One region of the Sporosarcina pasteurii genome, then DNA from elsewhere that is predicted to be linked to it. Evidence: riboswitches for the same ligand, from Rfam matches in the RefSeq annotation. Region 1 holds a riboswitch; each other region holds the start of a gene.

What was found. Region 1 has a riboswitch for lysine ahead of dapA (4-hydroxy-tetrahydrodipicolinate synthase). Riboswitches for the same ligand answer to the same signal wherever they lie in the genome.
Region 2: another riboswitch for lysine. It lies ahead of AB1H92_RS04315 (aspartate kinase); the one in region 1 lies ahead of dapA (4-hydroxy-tetrahydrodipicolinate synthase).
Region 3: another riboswitch for lysine. It lies ahead of AB1H92_RS12375 (Na+/H+ antiporter NhaC family protein); the one in region 1 lies ahead of dapA (4-hydroxy-tetrahydrodipicolinate synthase).

What each region holds. Positions count from the first base shown of each region.
Region 1 is NZ_CP160452.1:1,228,580-1,235,768, forward strand. It holds gene AB1H92_RS05545 (ATP-binding cassette domain-containing protein) at 109-2,388, shown strand; gene AB1H92_RS05550 (carboxymuconolactone decarboxylase family protein) at 2,529-2,930, shown strand; gene AB1H92_RS05555 (malate synthase) at 3,260-4,123, shown strand; gene AB1H92_RS05560 (hypothetical protein) at 4,389-4,511, shown strand; lysine riboswitch at 4,739-4,917, shown strand; gene dapA (4-hydroxy-tetrahydrodipicolinate synthase) at 5,042-5,926, shown strand; gene AB1H92_RS05570 (ABC transporter substrate-binding protein) at 6,060-7,028, opposite strand; gene AB1H92_RS05575 (ABC transporter permease) at 7,110-7,189, opposite strand, start outside.
Region 2 is NZ_CP160452.1:949,278-956,466, forward strand. It holds gene uvrC (excinuclease ABC subunit UvrC) at 234-2,024, shown strand; lysine riboswitch at 2,079-2,256, shown strand; gene AB1H92_RS04315 (aspartate kinase) at 2,351-3,571, shown strand; gene AB1H92_RS04320 (YslB family protein) at 3,636-4,049, opposite strand; gene AB1H92_RS04325 (succinate dehydrogenase cytochrome b558 subunit) at 4,420-5,028, shown strand; gene sdhA (succinate dehydrogenase flavoprotein subunit) at 5,087-6,841, shown strand; gene sdhB (succinate dehydrogenase iron-sulfur subunit) at 6,847-7,189, shown strand, end outside.
Region 3 is NZ_CP160452.1:2,578,959-2,586,147, reverse strand. It holds gene AB1H92_RS12400 (protein kinase family protein) at 1-557, shown strand, start outside; gene AB1H92_RS12395 (DUF72 domain-containing protein) at 665-1,528, shown strand; gene AB1H92_RS12390 (sulfite exporter TauE/SafE family protein) at 1,528-2,352, shown strand; gene AB1H92_RS12385 (bifunctional UDP-sugar hydrolase/5'-nucleotidase) at 2,361-3,737, shown strand; gene yunB (sporulation protein YunB) at 3,764-4,549, shown strand; lysine riboswitch at 4,607-4,786, shown strand; gene AB1H92_RS12375 (Na+/H+ antiporter NhaC family protein) at 4,931-6,538, shown strand; gene AB1H92_RS12370 (sodium-dependent transporter) at 6,698-7,189, shown strand, end outside.

The DNA.
Region 1 (7,189 bases):
TAAAACAGTTAGGGGCAGGAAGAGTTGCAGCGATATATGGGTGTATAAGGATAAATTTTCTTACCGAGGACACTTTTTTCAGCAAATCAAATTAGAAAGGATGATAAAGTGCCCAAAATTAGAGACGAAATCATTTTAAAAGGATTAAAAGAAAATAATCTGAAAAATATAGATATTAATATACCAAAAGGAAAAATTATCGTATTCACAGGGCTTTCTGGCTCTGGAAAAAGCTCGGTTGTTTTTGATACATTGGCGAAAGAAAGCCGAAGACAAATGACGATGAACTATCCGCATTATGTCAGAAATCAAATGCCAAGATATGAAAGACCGCATGCTGATTTGATGCAGAACTTAAGTCCGGTTGTCGTCGTAGAGCAGAGACAAACCAGCGGCAATTCTCGTTCAACAGTTGGTACGTATATGGATATTCATCCATTGATTAGACTTTTATTCTCACGTATAGGCACACCTCCAATACCTTCTGCGACCGATTTTTCGAGCCAAAGTTCTTTTGGTAGATGTCCGGAATGTAGTGGATTTGGTAAGGTCATTGCGCCAGATGTAAATAAAATGATCGATTTCGATAAGTCGCTTCGGGCGTATGCAGTTAAATTTAAGCCTTTATCGCCATCGGGGTGGCAAGGGAGATGGATGATGACTGGGGGATTGTTTGATCCTGATAAACCGATAAAGGACTATTCAGAAGAAAAACGCCACCTATTCTTATATGGCCCCCCGAAAGGTGAAAAAGTCTTTGCGCCATTTCATACAAAACACGGACCCCAAGACCACGAGTGGGACGGGTTATTGCCTAGATTTACGCGCCTCTATATCAATCGAGATATCTCAAAATTGAAGCAAGTTTCTCAAGACGACGTTTTTGCAGTAGCTACACAATGCTTATGCCAAACATGTCTAGGTTCTGGTCTAAACCCAAAAGTATTGGCATGTAAAATAAATGGACTTAATATTGCGGAATATGATCAATTAGAACTGACAGAATTACTTCAGGAACTCACAAAAATCAATGATCCTTTGGGGAAATCTATTGCATTGCAAGCCATTCCGCAAATACAACAACTCGTTGAATTAGGATTGAGCTATTTAACTTTATCGAGAACAATGGGAACGCTTTCTGGCGGCGAAGCACAAAGGGTGAAAATTGCGCGTCATTTAGGGAGCAGCTTAAATAATCTCACATATATTTTCGACGAACCGAGCGCGGGACTTCATCCGGAGGAAGTGGATTTGTTAATTCGGATGCTCAAAAGGATTAAAGAGCATCATAATACGGTCATCGTGATCGAACATGACTTATCAGTAATCCAAGCAGCAGATGCAATCATAGAGATGGGGCCGGGGGCGGGTGCAGCTGGAGGAGAGGTCGTTTATCAAGAGAAATTAGAGGGATTGAAAAACTCTAGAGCGGCAACGTCATTAAACCAACAGATAAATATCAACCAGCGTCCAAGGGCTAGTAAAAGTTATTTTACAATCAAAGGAGCCAATCATAATAACTTAAAAAATATAAGCGTAAAGATTCCTCAACATGCACTTGTTTCAATATGTGGCGTTTCAGGTTCTGGTAAGAGTTCCTTAATGATGGAGGCATTTCCAGAAAGCTATCCAGAAACAATCATGGTTGGACAAGGCAGCATAGGCATCTCTAGTCGGTCTACACTTGCGACATATATGGGCATCATGGATGACATTCGTGCAATCCTTTCAAAAGAAACAGGTCAACCCGCGGGCTTGTTCACCTTTAACTCATTAGGCGCTTGTCCGATGTGCAAGGGGAAAGGAGTGACAACCCCAGACGTAGCGTTTGCAGATCCTGTCACAATTCCGTGCGAAGCCTGTCAAGGAATGAGATATTCAGATGAAGCATTGTCATACAAGTATCTAGATAAAAATATTGCAGAGATTTTAAGTTTGACGATCGATGAGGCGATGCACTATTTTAATTCACCAAGAATCATTAATAGAGTGAATACGCTAAAAAATGTTGGTTTAGGGTATCTCACGTTAGGGCAGACGACGAGCTCCTTAAGTGGAGGAGAAGTCCAACGTCTAAAACTTGCAAGCCATTTACAAAAAGAAGGACAAATCTACTTATTAGATGAACCTTCATTAGGGCTGCACAGAAAAGACAATGATAAACTTTTGAATGTCTTTCAAAATCTTGTCAACAAAGGGAATTCCGTAATCATTATCGAACACAATTTAGATTTTATTGCGGCGTGTGACTGGGTAATTGAATTAGGTCCAGGTGGGGGGAAAGAAGGTGGACAGATTCTATTTGAAGGCACCCCAGAAGAGATGTTAAATGCAGAATCGTTGACTGCGAAATGGTTGAAAAATGGATGTGAAGAAAAGTTGATTTAAAAGTTATTATCCAGAAAAGAACGGGTATTTCATTTAATGTGAAAATTTGTTAAAGTGGTTATAGCCATTTCTATTTATCGACATTTTCAGAGCGTTTCAGGCGTTGGGAATGGCGAATAGTTAACTAAGGGGGACTTCAATTGACAAAAGATCGTTATCAACAAGGCTTAGATAAATTAATGGAACTTACTACACCAGACAGTAACAACCCAACTGGCCATATGGATATTGGTGAGGGGTTTAAAGACATTGCACCTGATTTAAGCAAATTTGTTGTTGAATTTGCCTTTGGAGATATTTATGCACGTCCAGGACTTGATAATAAACAAAAAGTCCTTACAACAATTTCAGCCCTTGTTGCACAAGGAACACCGCAGATTGAGATGCATGTAAAAACCGGGCTGACAGTAGGGTTAACACCGGAAGAGATGGTTGGTTGTATTATGCATCTTATCCCGTATGTAGGATTTCCGCGTGCACTCAATGCTTTAAAAGCTGCTCAAAAAGTGTTTGAAGAAAATGGTGTCACAGTCAACAGTTAATCATTGAATCAGTTTTTGTTAGAAAAATGAAATGGTTTTAATCACAGTTTATTAAGTGATTAGAGCCATTTTTTGTCCTTAATAATGGCCTTTTAATTATGAAAACAATCTATTATACGACAAGCAAACAACTCTTGTCAATCGCAAAATTTGCAACATTTCAGAATATGTGATAATATATAGTTATAACAGTTATGGAGACGCCATTCGATCATCGTGCACAACTTCTTACGGACAGAATTTGAGTGCGATTTTTTGGTTTTTAAACTTCTTTTCATTTCATTCGGTCGAAATAAACAGCTAATTATTGATATAAGGAGAGTGGGTTAGTGAATTTAATTAATGAGGAAATTACTCATAAAGTGTTTGGTGAAGGAAATATCGTGGAACATGAAGGATCTATCATCACGGTTGATTTTAATGAGGGGATAAAAAAATTCGTTTATCCTGATGCATTTAGAGAGTTTATCACACTTAATGACCGAGATACTGCAAAATCTTTGAAGGAAATCTTTTTGAAAAAAGAAAAGAAGAAAAAAGCGCTCGAAAGGGAACGTGCAGAAGAACAAGAGAGACTGGCGCTTGAACGACAATTTAGGGAGAAATTAAAGAACAATCGGATCCATGAAAGCGCACAAATTGTTTTCTGGCTGGACGAAGAAGAACAACAAAATGTATTTACCGACTGGCAAGTAAGTACCGGCATGATTCAAAGCGGCGTAAATAAAGGCCAGCCAAATAGAGCGGCTCGTTTGCGTCCGAACAGTGCAGGTCTTCTGACTGCAAGAGAAGCGGAACAAGCAGAAACAGAAAGACGGATCCTCGGTCTCTATATGGTGAATGAAACATTTTCCGGCAACAGTAGTAATGATGGAATGGTCCCGTCCCACGCAGAATTTAGAATCAAACTGACAGACGAAGAAGCAGAGAAAATGCTTTTCTGGAATTACTATATCAATCAGAATCATCCTCATCGAACTTCATGGAATTCTGGTAAATATCGTTATTTCGATAATGTTTGGACTGCCCAAATTTTAAAAGATATCATTGCGTTAAAAACAGATGAAGAGCAAATTAAAGAAGTTGAACGCTTTCTGGAATATTTCTGTAAAATGAATGCACTTGACATAAATAACATTCCGGAAGCAAACGGAGCTTTGAAACAATCAGAATCAATCGACACAGTAGGTTGATTCACATAACCCGAACCAATGACATTAGGTAAATAGAGTAATCCTGCCCAAAGGATGTGTTTGGGCAGGATTACTTTTTGTTATGTCTTCAAAAGCGGGAATCATCATAAAACGCAATTACTTTGATTATTGTCATAAAAACGTCGAATGTAAGCGCTTTAGTTTCGAATGATTTGTGAAGGTGTACACATTGTCCTTTTTTTCTGTTATAAAACACAGTATACTAAAGGTGCAATGAAAAGTAACTAATAAAGGAGAATGTCAAATGTGGGTAGTCACAGTATTTGAGCAACATTCCTTCAGAATTTTCGAATATACAAATCAAAGTGAAGCGAAAAAAGCACTAGCACATTTTTCAAAAAACGCACGTCTTTCATATGTAGCTTAATCATATTGATCAATCAACCCTTTCCAATTTGGGAAGGGTTTTTTGTTGGGCCTATTTATGAAACGGTTTTTGGTTTTTAAAATGAAAAATCTTGAATGCGAAATTGCCGCTAATTGAATATGATCATTACACTTTAAACTGCTTTCGTAGAATTCATCCTTGCATTTTTTATCAAAAAGAAGTATAGTCATAGTAATTAAAGATTTCTCTTATTTCAAAAGTTTTGAAGTAAGGATAGAGGCGCAAAAACCATTAGTACACAACCTGAGGATAATGAGGTCCGATGATGATTGTGGAAAGGGGGATTTGCCGAAGTGGAGAGAGACTCATTTTTCTCGAAGCTGGTTCTGGGTTGAATAAGCTCAGGATTGTCATATAGGAGACTATATGGAGGGCTATCTTTTTGCAAAGAAATAATTTATTATTTCAGCTGCAACAACGAACCCTCGTTGTTGCTTTTTGCGTTTAATAATTAGTTGCCCTACTCCCTCTATTTATTTTCCAAAAATAAATGATAGGAAGTGGAGTTAATGAATTTTGGACAAATTGTAACAGCAATGGTGACACCTTTTGATGAACAGGGTGAGATTGATTTCCCAGCGACGAGTAACTTGATTGAGTACTTAATTGCCAACGGATCAGATAGTTTAGTGATTGCAGGGACTACTGGAGAATCTCCGACACTGACTGATGATGAAAAGGTTGAATTATTTAAGTATACGGTGGAAGTAGTACAGGGAAGAGTTCCGGTGATTGCGGGAACAGGTTCAAACAACACGAAAGCGTCGATTGAACTGACAATGCGTGCGGAAGAAGTAGGGGTTAATGGGATTATGCTTGTTTCGCCTTACTATAATAAACCATGTCAAGAAGGGTTATATGAACATTTCAAGACAATTGCAGCTTCCACGTCTTTACCGATTATGCTCTATAACATTCCTGGGCGCAGCGCCGTCAATATGGAAGTGGAGACGACTGTTCGACTTGCCAATATTTCTAATATCGTTGCGATTAAAGAGGCGAGCGCTGATTTAGATGCGATGGCTAAAATTATTGAGCAAACGCCTGACGAGTTTTCATTGTATAGCGGAGATGATAGTTTAGCGCTTCCTGTTTTGGCAATTGGTGGGGTGGGTGTCGTATCTGTGTCATCTCATATTATCGGAAATAATATGCAAACCATGCTTGAAAACTTTACTAATGGCGATGTACAACAAGCAGCGAGAGATCATCGTAGATTGCTACCTGTTATGAAAGCAATGTTTGCAACGCCAAATCCAACCGCAGTCAAAGCCGCATTGAATATTAAAGGAGTCGATGTCGGCGGTGTCCGTCTACCAATGATTCCGTTAAATGAAGAACAACTTCATGAGCTTCAAGAGGTTTTATTAACACACGATCGTATGGCTATTTGAATAGCTGAGCGGAAAAAGTTCACATAACAAACCATAAAATAATACAATAAAAAGCGGTAGCTCAATAACATATACTTGTATGAACAAAAAAGAGGAAGATAAAAACATTTATCTTCCTCTTTTTATATTTAATTTATTCGAGAGACTCTAATAGTTCTAATCGGAACAAACCATCGATATCAGCGCTTTTTGCATAACCAGCTTCTTCACTGATTGTCGCCATTTCTTGAATCACTTGTTCATTCACCAATGTTGTCACTTGGAGTCGACTAAAGGCAACTTCTACTTCTTCCTTGTCAATCTCTTTTCCTGTTAATTCTTTAATATGATGAATGACAAGTTCTTGGCTTTCTTCTGGATGTTGTTCAATAAATTGAACGGCTTTCATATGCGCTGTTAAATAAGCTTTCGTAAGCTCATCGTTTTCTAGAAAACCTTCTCTAGCAACGACGACTGTATTTGTAGAGTCTTTTCCCCATGCAAATGACTCCCAATCCAATAGCAAATTACCGTCTGCCTGTGATTCTAAAATATATCCCCACGGTTCTTGGGTTGCAGTTGCATCAACTGACTTTTGAATGAATAGTGTTGCTGTGTCAGCGGGGGCTGCCGCAAATAGTTCGACTGTTCCACCATTTGTCGTCGGTTTCAAATCTACCTCTTGAAGTGCTTTTCTTAACATAACATCTTGCGTACTTCCTATCACTGGAATCGCAACTTTTTTGCCGTCTAAATCTTTTAGTGATGATATATTACTATGATCACTTGTAACGAGTACGGCACCGCCATTTACAGCACCGGAAATAATATGATATCTCGGATCTTTCACAAAGATGTTCAGAAGTGGTCCCGGCCCAACTGTACCTACGTCAATCGATTTAGTTGCCATCGCTTCCATAAATAATCCGCCATTGCTCACTGTTTTTGTCTTAATTTCAATGTCATCGCTAAAAGCTTCCTTGAAATAACCGTTTTCCAATGCGACAATCGTTGTAATATGCGTTAAGTTTGGAAAATACCCGATGTTCACTTCTTTAATGTCGGCCTCGCTTTCTTTTCCACATGCCGCTAAAATACTGAGCAAAAATACTGTTAACAGCATAAGTACAGGTAATTTTCTTCTCATACAAATCACTCCTCTAATTTCGTCTTATTTTTAATGCTTTTAGCTAATAAATCTCACCTAACTAACTCCCCATTTCTTCTGGACGTTGCGTTCTAGTCGTAAAAAGACGACGTTATCCATAATCGTACCGATGACGC
Region 2 (7,189 bases), 280 kb from region 1:
CAGCGGTAAGAGAATGCGTTGCTAGCAATAAAGATACATTAAATGTCTGTTTTTTCAAGTCGCCGGGGCCATTTTAAGGACCCCGGCTTTTTATATCTAGTTTCGAGCATCAGATGAACGAAGGCGCACTTTTCCTTAGGAAGTCGCCTTTTTAAATGGATTTTCTCGTTTGATTGGCTTATGCTAGTCACATCGAAGCATGTGCTCTATGCTTGAATGAGTAGGTGATAAAAATGAATGATTTAATAAAAGAGAAGTTAGCGATTTTACCCGATCATCCCGGATGCTACTTAATGAAAGACCGTCAAGGGACTGTCATTTACGTCGGGAAAGCGAAAGTGTTGAGGCAGCGCGTTCGCAGCTACTTTACAGGCAGCCATGATGGGAAAACGCAAAGACTCGTAAGTGAAATTGTTGATTTTGAAACGATTATTACGTCTTCAGATATTGAAGCGCTTATTTTAGAATTAAATTTAATTAAACAATATGATCCGAAATATAACGTCATGTTGAAGGATGATAAATCGTATCCTTACTTAAAGATTACAGCTGAACGTCATCCAAGATTAATCATTACGAGACGTGTGAAAAATGACAAAGGAAAATACTTTGGTCCTTATCCAAACGCATATGCGGCGGGTGAGACGAAGAAGTTATTGGACCGAATTTACCCATATCGTAAATGCCAAACATTACCGACCAGGTCATGTCTGTACTATCACCTAGGACAATGTTTAGCACCTTGTATTCATGAGGTAGAGGAAGAGACGTACAAAGAAATGATTGCAAACATCACTCGTTTTTTAAACGGCGGGTATAAAAGCGTGAAAAAAGAATTGACGGAAAAAATGAATGAGGCAGCGGAATCATTAGAGTTCGAACGGGCAAAAGAGTACCGTGACCAAATCACGAATATCGAAATGGTAATGGAAAAACAAACGATGACGATGAATGACTTTACTGACCGAGATATTTTTGGCTATGCGGTCGATAAGGGCTGGATGTGTGTCCAAGTATTTTTTGTCCGTCAAGGTAAGCTGATTGAGCGAGATGTCTCAATTTTTCCTTTATATAAAGATCCAGAAGAAGAATTATTAACGTTTATCGGACAGTTTTATGGTAAGTCAGACCACTTAATTCCGAAAGAAATATTATTACCTCCCGATGTGGATGCAGAAGTTGTAAAGCAATTATTAAGCGTACAAGTATTTATTCCACAAAGAGGGAAAAAGAAAGACCTCGTACAGTTGGCGATGAAAAATGCACGAATTTCATTGTCTGAGAAGTTCCAACTAATCGAACGGCAAGAACAGCGAACAGTTGGTGCTTGTGAGGAACTTGGCGAAGCGATGAACATTGCTGTTCCGCATCGTATTGAGGCATTTGACAACTCTCATACGCACGGTGTGGATCCTGTTTCGGCAATGGTTTCTTTTATTGACGGTAAGCCGAATCGTAAAGATTACCGTAAGTATAAAACGAAAACCGCCGCGATGCACGATGATTATGGTGCGATGCGTGAAGTTGTGAGAAGGCGATATGTGCGTGTTTTAAAAGAAGATTTACCGTTGCCTGATTTGGTAATAATTGATGGCGGAAAAGGTCAAATGGAAGTGGCACGGGAAGTCATTGAAGATGAATTAGGCTTATCGATTCCGATTGCTGGATTGGCAAAAGATGAGAAGCACCAAACGTCACAACTTCTTTACGGCGATCCAGTCGAACTAATTCCATTAAAGAGAACAAGTGAAGCCTTTTATTTGTTGCAACGAATTCAAGACGAAGTGCATAGATTTGCGATTACATTCCACCGTCAACGAAGAGGGGCAAATACGATAACTTCTTCTCTGGACAACATTCCAGGCATTGGACCGAAAAGAAAAACGGCCCTGCTTAAACATTTCGGCTCTGTGAAAAAGATTCGGGAAGCAACAGCTGAAGAACTTCAAAAAGCTGGATTGCCGGAAAAACTAGCAGAGTCTGTGGAAGCATATTTCCAAAAAGAATTGCCAGAAAATAAGTAATATGTTAGAGTGAAGACACTGAATTATTTCACTATATGATAGATAATCATACTTAGTGAGGATAGAGGCGCAAATATTAAAAGTATTCTTCAAGAAGGGAACAGCCTAGCGATTGAAGAAGAAAGGGGTATTTGCCGAAGCGAGTAATCGAACTGTTATCGAGTACTTGCTGGATTTCCGTTGAATAAGCGGGAGTCTGTCAGGATATTTTACCTGGAGAGCTATCCCGTAGGAGACACTGTTTTTTGTGTACACTCTAATCGGACCAGCTCTCATTTATTAAATGAGGGCTGTTTTTGCGTTTCAGGGGAAAGTGGGTGGAGATTTTGGAGAAGATTGTAATGAAGTTTGGTGGAACATCGGTTGCCAATGAAGAAAGAATTGAAAGGGCAGCTTCTTTAATTATTGATGAAGTAAATACAGGGAAACAAGTGGCTGTTGTTGTGTCTGCAATGGGAAAAACGACAGATAAATTACTAGCGCTTGCAGCAGATATTCATCCTGATGCGGAAAAACGTGAATTGGATATGTTGCTTGCAACGGGTGAACAAGTGACTGCTTCCTTACTGGCAATGGCAATTTCCGCGAAAGGGATCCCATCGAAATCATTTACCGGGTGGCAAGCAGGCATTAGAACGGAATCAATCCACAGCAACGCACGCATTGAAGACGTCGATTCGAAAAGAGTAGTAGATACACTAGAATCAGGCGCGGTGGCGGTCATCGCAGGTTTTCAAGGTATTGATCACGATGCTGAAGTCACGACGCTTGGCCGGGGTGGCTCGGACACGAGTGCAGTTGCGGTTGCGATTGCAATTAATGCCTCCGCATGCGATATTTATACGGACGTTGAAGGGGTTTTTACGACAGATCCGAGAATGATAGAAGAGGCAGCAAAATTAAATGAAATCTCTTATGATGAAATGCTTGAATTGGCAAATTTAGGTGCGGGCGTACTTCACCCGCGTGCAATTGAGTTTGCTAAAAATCATCAAATGCCGCTTCGTGTAAGACCAGCTCATATAAACGGCGAAGGCACGATGATTAAGGAGGAAATTGAAATGGAAAATAATCTTATCGTACGTGGAGTTGCTTTTGAAGAAGACATCGTACGCATTACAATTATGTACGACACCCCTTACAATGGTTCGCTTGCGAATATATTTACTGTGCTCGCTGAACAGCAAGTAAACGTAGACATAATTGTTCAAACAATCATGGATGGAGAACAACCGTCTGTTTCATTTTCAATTAAAAATGAAGACTTTGCAAAAGCGATGAACGTGCTAGAGATGAATAAAGAAGAACTTGGCTATAAACGAGCAGATTTCGAAGTGGGACTGGCTAAAGTCTCTATCGTAGGCAGTGGAATGGTTTCGAATCCTGGCGTGGCGGCGCACATGTTTGATGCATTACGCGATGCGTCAATTCCCATTAAGATGGTCAGCACATCTGAAATTAAAGTCTCAGTCGTTATTCCTAGTATGTATATGAAAGAGGCAGTCGCCGTGTTACATAAAACATTTGAACTTGGGCATGTAGGGTAATTAAATAAATCGTTGAAAAAGGTACAAAATATCACCTTTTTCAACGATTTTTAATATGGGGAATTTAAACGGTTTCTTTTTTATCCCACGCAATATGGAAAGTAATTGATTGTTCATTACGCTCAGGGGCCGCATAACACTCTGTAAGCACGCCATTCAGTTTTTGGTATTGCTCTGCAAGAAATCCCGCTTCTAATTGGAAGTTTCGCTCGCTTACTTTTAGATTTTCACCAGGGCTAATTAATTTGTAAAAGGCTTCTTTTTTTGACTTTTTTTCAAGTTGAAGCTGTCCCCAACCAGCTTCAAGGAAAAAAGAAGGGATTTCTTCCATGCTGAAAACTGGAAACTTACGAGCAATTTCTTTACCGGCCCAGTAAAGAATATCGCCTTCATGTTTACCAAGAATACTTGGCAATACATGGTCTCGTATTAATTCATAACCGAATTGGGTCGGTTCCCCGTATGTATGATTCTCCACGTTTTATTGCACCTTTCTAAATTGTCCTATCTGTCATTCCATTATGAGGTTAATGATCAATTTCACAGTAGAATGGTTATCGACTTTTAATTTTTCAAATAAAGAGGTTGTACAATGTTTTTAAAAATAGCGTATAAATAGATCGTAAATTTTAAAGAAATCCGCAATTTAAATAGTCGAATTATGGTAAACTACTAACTTTTTTGTGTTATTAAACAATTCAGCACCTTGACCTCTTTAAAACGTACGAGTACAATAGTATATGCTATAACATTGTACCATGAAGAGGGATTCGGTCAATATTTCTTCAGGTTTTTTCAATGACGAACTATGAAACCGATTTCTTCAGTAATAAGGGAGGGTAAAAGAATTGACGAGAGAATCTGATTTTTTTGTGCGCCGCCTTCATTCTTTGCTAGGGATTATTCCAGTTGGACTTTTTCTAGTTCAACACTTAGTCATTAACCATTTTGCGACACGAGGACCAGAAGCATTCAATCAAGCTTCAGACTTTATGGGGAATTTGCCATTCGTTCTATTTTTAGAATGGTTTATTATTTATATCCCATTAATGTTCCACGCGTTTTATGGTGTATACATAGCTTTCACGGCAAAGAATAATGTTAAGCGCTACGGTACGTTCCGTAACTGGATGTTTATGTTACAAAGAATTACAGGGGTATTCCTAGTAATCTTTATCGCATGGCACATCTGGGAAACAAGAATTCAAAAGGCTTTAGGAGCAGAAGTGAACTACGACATGATGGCGGATATTTTAGCGAATCCGTTCATGCTTGTATTTTATATTGCGGGTGTAGTTGCAGCTGCGTTCCACTTGTTTAACGGAGTATGGGGTGTTCTTGTGACTTGGGGAATTGCACAGTCACCACGTTCACAGCAAATCGTTACGTATATCACGATGGCAGCATTCGTAATCCTTTCAATCATTGGTGTTCAAGCATTATTTGCATTTACTTAATTGATGTATAAACTATGAATTTATTAGTCTACTTAAATTTTTGAGGAGTGAAACATTCATGACAAAAAGCAGAATGATTGTTGTCGGCGGCGGTCTCGCAGGACTGATGGCGGTCATCAAAGCAGCAGAGGAAGGTGTACCGGTTGACCTGTTCTCAATTGTCCCGGTTAAACGTTCCCACTCCGTATGTGCCCAAGGCGGTATTAACGGTGCGGTAAACACGAAAGGGGAAGGCGACTCGCCTGCGATCCATTTCGACGATACTGTATACGGTGGAGACTTTTTAGCGAACCAACCTCCAGTAAAAGCAATGACAGAAGCAGCTCCAGAAATTATTCACTTATTTGATCGTATGGGCGTTATGTTTAACCGTACGCCAGAAGGCTTACTAGATTTTAGACGTTTCGGTGGAACGCTTCATCACCGTACTGCATTTGCTGGTGCGACAACTGGACAACAACTTCTATACGCGCTAGACGAGCAAGTGCGTCGTTATGAAGTAGAAGGTCTTGTACAAAAGTACGAGCATTGGGAGTTCCTAGGTGCAATTCTTGACGACGAAGGAATTTGTCGTGGAATTAAAGCGCAAAATATGTACACGATGGAAATCGAATCCTTTAAAGGTGATGCAGTCATTATGGCTACAGGTGGCCCTGGAATTATTTTCGGGAAATCCACGAACTCTGTGATTAACACAGGTTCAGCGGCGTCTATCGTTTACCAACAAGGTGCTTATTATGCAAATGGGGAGTTCATCCAAATTCACCCAACAGCGATTCCTGGAGATGATAAACTACGTCTCATGAGTGAGTCAGCACGTGGTGAAGGTGGACGAGTATGGACATACAAAGACGGGAAACCTTGGTACTTCCTAGAAGAGAAGTATCCAGATTACGGTAACCTAGTTCCACGTGATATTGCAACACGTGAAATCTTTGATGTGTGTGTCAACCAAAAGCTAGGCATTAACGGTGAGAACATGGTTTACTTAGACCTCTCTCATAAAGACCCGAAAGAACTTGATATTAAGCTAGGTGGAATTATCGAAATCTATGAAAAGTTCATGGGTGACGATCCACGTAAAGTACCGATGAAAATCTTCCCGGCGGTTCACTATTCAATGGGTGGTCTATGGGTTGATTACGACCAGCACACAAATATCCCAGGTTTATTTGCCGCGGGTGAAGTTGATTATTCACAGCACGGTGCAAACCGTTTAGGTGCTAACTCCTTATTATCTGCTGTTTACGGCGGAATGGTGGCAGGACCGAAAGCTGTTGAATATATGAAAGGCTTGAAGAAAACAGCAGAAGACATTTCTTCATCTGTGTTCGATTCCGCGGTCAAAGAAGAGCAAGCGAAATGGGATGCGACGCTTAAGATGGACGGAACGGAAAACGCTTACTTACTCCACAAAGAACTTGGTGAGTGGATGACAAACAACGTAACTGTTGTTCGTTACAATGATAAGCTAAAACAAACTGATGCAAAGATTCAAGAGCTTCTAGAAAGATATGAAAATATTAATATGACGGACACGCAACAATGGTCTAACCAAGGCGCAACGTTTACACGTCAGTTGAAAAATATGTTGTACTTAGCGAGAGTCATTACAATCGGTGCACTTCAACGTGACGAGAGTCGTGGGGCGCATTACAAGCCAGACTTCCCTGAGCGTGATGACGAGAACTTTATGAAAACGACGATGGCGAAATTTGACGGGCAATCTGCACCGATTTTCCATTACGAAGACATCGATGTGTCACTCATCCCGCCACGTAAACGCGATTACTCCACAAAGAAAGGAGATTAACGTAAATGAGCGAGCAAACTGCTACAGCACAAAAAACAATTAAATTTGAAATTCGTCGTCAAGATACAGCGAACTCAACTCCGTATTGGGAAGAGTTCGAATTAGAATACAGACCAAATATGAACGTAATTTCTGCACTAATGGAAATCCAACGTAACCCTGTCAACGCAGCTGGCAAAAAGACGTCACCTGTAACTTGGGAAATGTCATGTCTTGAAGAAGTTTGTGGTGCATGTTCAATGGTCATTAACGGACGTCCACGTCAATCGTGTACGGCGCTTATTGACCAATTAACACAGCCAATTAAACTAGAACCAATGGCTACGTTCCCGGTTGTTCGTGACTTAG
Region 3 (7,189 bases), 1.4 Mb from region 1:
TCATGCGTTACTCAGATGCATTAGAACTTGTTGGTAAAGGTAGAAGTGCTTTTGTTTTTAGAATAAAGTCTTCGGATAAAGCCATTAAGCTATTTTTCCCTGGGTTTATGCATTTAGCAAAAGAAGAGGCTGAAATTTATCATGTACTTCAAAATATCTCTTATTACCCAAATATTTACGGCGCAGGTCTGAATTATATTGTGATTGATTATATTGAGGGGCTAACGCTCTTTGACTGTATCGCGCAAGGGCAGCTGATCAGACCCAATCATATAAAAGAAATTGATTATGCCTTGTTATTAGCTTCGAAACAAGGATTAAACCCATCTGATATTCACTTGCGCAACATTTTTCTGACCACGAATGGCGATATCAAGTTAATTGATGTCGCGCGTTTTAGACAGCAGAAAAATTGTGCACAGTGGAACAATCTAAAGAAAGCGTACGAACAGCTTTATCGAAAGCGGTTCTTTCCAAAGAAAATTGCTGCGACATATCTGAATGGTATTGCATTCCTTTATAAAAAAGGATTCATTCCTTCCTATCGAATGAAGTGAATATAGTCCTGAAACAGAAATTAACCTAGTTCCAAGCATTGTCTGAAAAAATAGTAGAATGTATGATAGGATAAGAGTATTCCTTTTCTTAGGGAGGGCATGAGAAGATGATACAAATCGGGTTGACGGGGTGGGGAGATCATCCGGATCTTGCCAATCCGAATTCAACCGCAAGAGATAAATTACTGGATTATACTGCACATTTTCCAATCGTGGAATTAGATTCCACATTTTATGCGATACAACCAGAGCGAAACATTCAAAGATGGATACGGGAAACGCCGGATGATTTTCAATTTATTGTGAAGGCATATCAAGGAATAACCGGACATCACCGTGGTGAATTGCCGTTTGAATCGGAAGAAGAGATGTATCGTCTATTTATTCAATCGATAAAACCATTGCAAGAGGCAGGGAAGTTAGCGATGGTCCTCGTCCAGTTTCCGCCTTGGTTTGATTGTGTGAAAGAACATGTGGATGAAATCCGTTCAATTTGCAAGAAATTAAAAGGCTTTGATATTGCCATTGAGTTTAGACACCAATCGTGGTATTCAACACCATTTAAAATGAAAACAATCGCCTTTTTGCGCGAATTAAATGTCATTCATTCAGTGTGTGATGAACCGCAAGCAGGGGAGGGGAGCATACCCCTTGTACCGGTGTCAACCAGGGCCGATAAGGTGCTCTTTCGTTTACATGGTCGGAATATATACGGGTGGCGCAATACGTCAGGAGACGATAAATCATGGCGTACTGTGCGCAATTTATATGAGTATGATGCGAAAGAATTAAAAGAATTTGAAGCCGTTACACAAAAATTAGCTGCTGAAACAGAGGAAGTTTTTGTTATTTTTAATAATAATTCGGGGAAACATGCGGCGCAAAATGCGAAACAATTTCAACGACAACTAAACATTACATATGATAATTTAGCTTCACAACAGCTGAGTTTGTTCGAGGGGGATTGGTGATGGAGTATTTAATATTAGCGTTAATTGGATTGAGTGCGGGAGTAATCGGGGCACTTGTCGGGCTTGGGGGCGGCATCATCCTTGTTCCCGCAACGCTATTTATCGGCATTAATTTAGGGTGGATTGACGGAATTACACCCCAAACAGTCGTGGGCCTATCAGTCATTATGATGATTTTTACAGGGCTTGGTTCAACCTTGTCTTATATGAAAAAGAAAACAGTCGACTTTAAAAGTGGGGCCATCTTTTTCGCAGGTAGCGCGCCAGGTACATTAATCGGCGCATTTGTGAATAAACAGTTAGATTTGCCATCATTTAATTTATATTTTGGTATATTGCTCATTATTTTAGCAACACTTTTGTTAGTAAGAGATTATCTTAAGCCTGTGCAGTGGTTTGTGAAGCGCGGTAAAAAAAGGATGTTTACAGATATTCACGGACATGAACATATTTATGGATATCCGATTTGGTTTGCGCTATTGCTAACTTTTGGTGTTGGGTTCGCCTCCGGATTATTTGGTATTGGCGGCGGTTCGATTATTGTTCCAGCGATGATTTTATTGTTTTTATTCCCGCCACATGTTGCGGTTGGCACATCAATGTTCATGGTGTTTTTATCTGCAATTGTTAATTCAATTACACATATTTCTCTCGGTAACGTTCCTTGGCTCTATACAATCCCTGTCGTCCCGGCAGCATATTTTGGTGCGAAAATGGGGGCATATTTAAATAACAAAATGAAATCTGAAACACTAGTATTTGCGTTGCGTATCATTCTACTTCTTCTAGGTGTACGTTCAATTGTTGATGGAATTTGGGGGTAGATTGTTGGATGGAAATAATTCATATCTTGCATACAAATGATATTCATAGTCATTTTGAATATTGGCCGCAAATTCACCGTTTACTTGTGGATAAACGGAAAGAATTTGACGCACGCGGGGAACCTGTTTATCTTTTTGATATCGGCGACCACGTGGACCGCTCACACCCTTTTACAGAAGGTACGAATGGGAAGGGCAATATTCAACTATTAAACGAAGCCGGTTATGATGCGGTGACGATTGGAAATAATGAAGGAATCACGATGTCTAAGGCTGCGTTAGATGAACTTTATGACGAGGCGAAGTTTGATGTAATTGTTGGAAACTTACTAGATTCTAATGAGGAACTTCCGAACTGGGCAACATCGTCTACCATTTATACGACTGCAAAAGGAACAAAAATCGGCGTCATAGGTGCAACTGCTTATTACAAACAGTTCTATGAAACATTGGATTGGAAGATTATCCCTTCAAGGGAACAACTTATAAATGAAGCAGAGCAGCTTGTGGAGAAGACAGATGTGATTATTTGTTTGTCTCATTTAGGACTTCCAGAAGATCAGTTACTAGCAGTGGAATGTCCACATATCGATGTGATATTGGGCGCCCATACACATCATATTTTACCTGAAGGCGAGTATGTGAATGATGCATTACTTGCGGCGACAGGGAAATTTGGTGATTTTGTAGGGCATGTGACAGTGCAATTCGACGATAAGAAAAAACAGGTAATTGATAAGCATGCGAGCCTTTATCGCTCAGCAGACTTACCAGTTTTGGAAGAAGATGTTGAGAAAATAGCGAAGTATATAGATGTTGGAAAAACAGCCTTAGAAGAAAAGTTGTTTTATAATGCGGTGGATTTGAAGCAAAATCTATTTGGCACGAGCGAATTATCCTCTTATTTTGGTAGGGCGTTAATTGATTATACGGACGCAGATTGCGCGCTGTTTAATGCAGGCATCTTTTTGGGAAGTTTGGAAAAAGGGTGGATCACGAAAGGGGATATGCACCAAATATTACCTCATCCGATCAACGTCTGTACAATTGAATTAACCGGTGACCAATTACTAGAAGTCTATGAGCAGTCGTTAAACGAAGATTTGGCACATATTGAAGTAAAAGGCTTGGGATTTCGTGGTACTTTGATGGGGGCAATTCTTCATGAAAGATTGTATAGGAACCGATGGGGTGCGCTTTTCGCGGGAAATAAAGAAGTTGTACCTGAAGAGACGTATACACTTGCAACGCTAGATATGTTTACGTTTGGATATTTCTTTCCATTGTTTAAAGAGTTAGACAAAGAATATTTCATGCCCGATTTAATCCGAGATGTATTAGCAAAGTACGGTCAAAATAATGGTGAATCAACGACTCTTCCCTAGCATATGTTATAACGGGAGGAGTCGTTTTGAAATTTCAAAAACCAATTAAACGGAGAGGAATCTTTCGGCGAAAAGGAAAGATATTGCCGTTTATTTTCCTTGCTGTAATTGTAGCGGTTGTTTATTTTTTTTACTATGTCAATCAAAAACTCACTCCAATTTACATCGGTTATGCTGAAGTTCAAACCGAGAAAATCGCAAATCATGTCATCAGTGAAGCGATTACGGAACGAATTGCAAATGTCCTTGATGTGAATGATGTGATTCAACATGTACCAACGGGCGAGAGTTCGGATCAAGTGATTGCGAAATATAATACAGAAGTGATCAATCGAATACTTGCGGATGTTCGTACAACTGTCGATGAAAACTTAGATGAAATTGAAAAAGGAAATATTGATATATTACCGTTAGATGAAGATATCGAATATGATGCGGAACAAATGCAATCGCAAGGGGGCGTTGTTTTTTTTGTATCCCTTGGGCAAGTGACAGATTTACCGCTCCTTGGTAATCTTGGCCCAAGAATTCCAATTCGCTTTCATGTTATCGGTGATGCCCATGCAACTGTTGTGCCTTATATTAAGGAATTCGGTATTAATAATGCGTATGTTGAAGTAAACATTGTCCTAACAGTGCAAGTTAAAATCATTGTTCCGCTTGCCACAAAGACATCGATTGTAGAACAAACAGTGCCGATTGCGATTGGACTCGTACAAGGTCCGGTACCACAAGTCTATAGTACTGGAGATGGAGTGATGAAACCGAATGTGGATGTTGAAGTTCCGTTGAAACCGGAATTACAGGAATAAAATAGCCCTTGAAGTTCTTAAATAATTTTGATATAATCATTTCTACAAAGAAAATATCGATAGGGTAGAGGCTGCATTACTTATCAGTAGTACATGGAAGTGTGACAACGATGATCATGTGTGAAAGGGAGTTTTGCCGAAGCTTGATGAATTTGTCAAAGTCATCAGGTTGGGGTTATTCTAAATAAGAATAACACTGTCATACAGCGTATTTGCTGATGATGAGCTACAAATCGGACGTGAGATAAGCTTTTATATTTATCAAACAGACGAAAAGTAGAGTAAGCCGGCTTCCCGTAACACATTCGATTGTGCGACGAGCAGCTGGCTTTTTAATTACCTGAAAAACACCTCACCCCCAATCAATTGGAGGAATTTAGAATGATAGGAACTTGGGTTTCAATAATCCCACCAATATTAGCGATTGTAATGGTATTGCTGACAAGACGCGTACTGTTATCTCTTGGAACTGGTATTGTAGCGGGGGCATTAATTGTTGCTGCGTTTTCACCAACGCAAATATTTATTGAATTATGGGAGTCTATCACGGTCTCATTTTGGGATTGGGGCAGCAGCGCCATTAACTCAGATAATATTAATATTATGTTATTTATCTTATTGCTTGGTGTCATTACCGCTTTTGTTAGTTTGTCTGGCGGAAGCAGGGCATTTGCGGAGTGGGCAATACGTCACGTGAAAACGAAACGAGGCGCGAAGTTATTAACAGTTGCTTTGGGAATTGCCATTTTCGTGGATGACTATTTTAATTCACTTGCAGTCGGACAAATTTCAAGACCGATTACGGACCGCCATAAAATATCGCGTGCAAAGCTAGCATATTTTATTGACTCGACTTCTGCACCTATTTGTGTCGTGTCTCCTATTTCAAGTTGGGGCGCATATTTGATAGGTCTTCTCGGTATTATGTTTAGCGGAGCTGCTGCGATAAGCTATTCACCGCTATCTGCCTTCTTATTAATGGCGCCAATGAACTTTTATGTCGTAACAACATTGGCTTTAGTATTCTTCTTTGCTTGGACGAATGTAGACTTTTTCGAAATGAAAAGACATGAAGACCGTGCGGAAAGCAAAGGTCAATTATACGATCCTAATAAAGAAATTCCTGGCCAATTAAAAGAAGATTTTCCTGTGCATGCATATGGTAAAGTACGAGATCTCGTAGCGCCTATCGTTACACTTATTGTAGTGACGTTGCTCATGATGGTATGGACAGGGTATCAAGCAAGTGTTGCAGACGGAATTGCTGTTTCGATTTGGTCAATCTTTGAAAATACAAATGTTCCATATTCTCTAGTTATCGGTGGATTATCAGGAGCAGGCTTAGCTGCAATCTTATATTCACTGCAATTTAAAAACAATGAAACTGCAAATACTTTGCTAATGAGACAAGCTTTTACGAGTGGCGTGAAGGCTATGATGCCAGCGGTGCTTATACTAATTTTAGCTTGGGGCTTGACTGATTTAATTGACAAGTTAGATACTGGAGTTTATTTATCTAATGTTGTGATGCAAGCAAATATTCCAGTTGCATTCTTGCCAGCCATCATGTTTGTACTAGCTGGACTTATGGCATTTTCAACGGGTACTTCATGGGGATCATTCGGAATCTTATTGCCGATTGCGGGAAAAATTATGTTAGATGCTTCACCTGAAATGCTACTCCCTGCATTGGCGGCAGTCCTTGCAGGAGCGGTATTTGGAGACCATTGCTCACCAATTTCAGATACAACGATTCTATCGTCAACGGGTGCTGGATGTAACCATATGGATCACGTGGCGACACAACTTCCGTACGCTTTGATGAGTGCTGGAATTACGGTAATCGGATATGTCGTGTTGGGTGTAACTGGCTCGATCTGGTTAGGGTTATTGTCGGTTATTGTCGTTTTAATTGTGTTGTTTTCAGTTTGGACAATGCGGTCAAAGGCTGGAAAAGTTGCGTTAGGTCATTCAAAACAATCAATTTAAGCGAAAGAAGTGATGGAATTCATCACTTCTTTTTTTGTCGAAAAAAATAGTAGGTATTTTAAAAATGTTTTGACAATAGAATAGTAGCAATATATAATTAACTTGTGTTTAGCTTTTGAATTTTCGGACAAATAGAGAAAAGGAAAAGGAGGAAAATTCATGTCAAGACGTTCACAATGGGGGAGTCGAGCAGGGTTTATTATGGCCGCAGTTGGCTCTGCAGTAGGGCTTGGGAATATTTGGAGATTTCCGTATGTTGCCTATGAAAATGGTGGCGGTGCATTTTTTATCCCTTACTTATTTGCATTATTAACTGCGGGTATTCCGATTTTAATTATGGAGTTTACAATCGGTCATAAGTATCGTGGTTCAGCGCCACTTTCGTTTTTTAGAATGTCAGGCAAGAAATCTGAATGGATAGGTTGGTGGGGCGTTTTTGTCTCATTTGTTATATCAACCTATTATTCTGTTATTATTGCCTGGGCAATGAAGTATACGATTTACTCATTTAATTTATCTTGGGGTACTGATACAGCTGGGTTCTTGTTTGGGGATGTGCTGAATTTAGCAGATACTCCTGGAGATGTGGGGGGGTACGTTCCTGGTGTACTAATCCCTTTACTACTTGTATGGGCAATCGTTTTTATTATT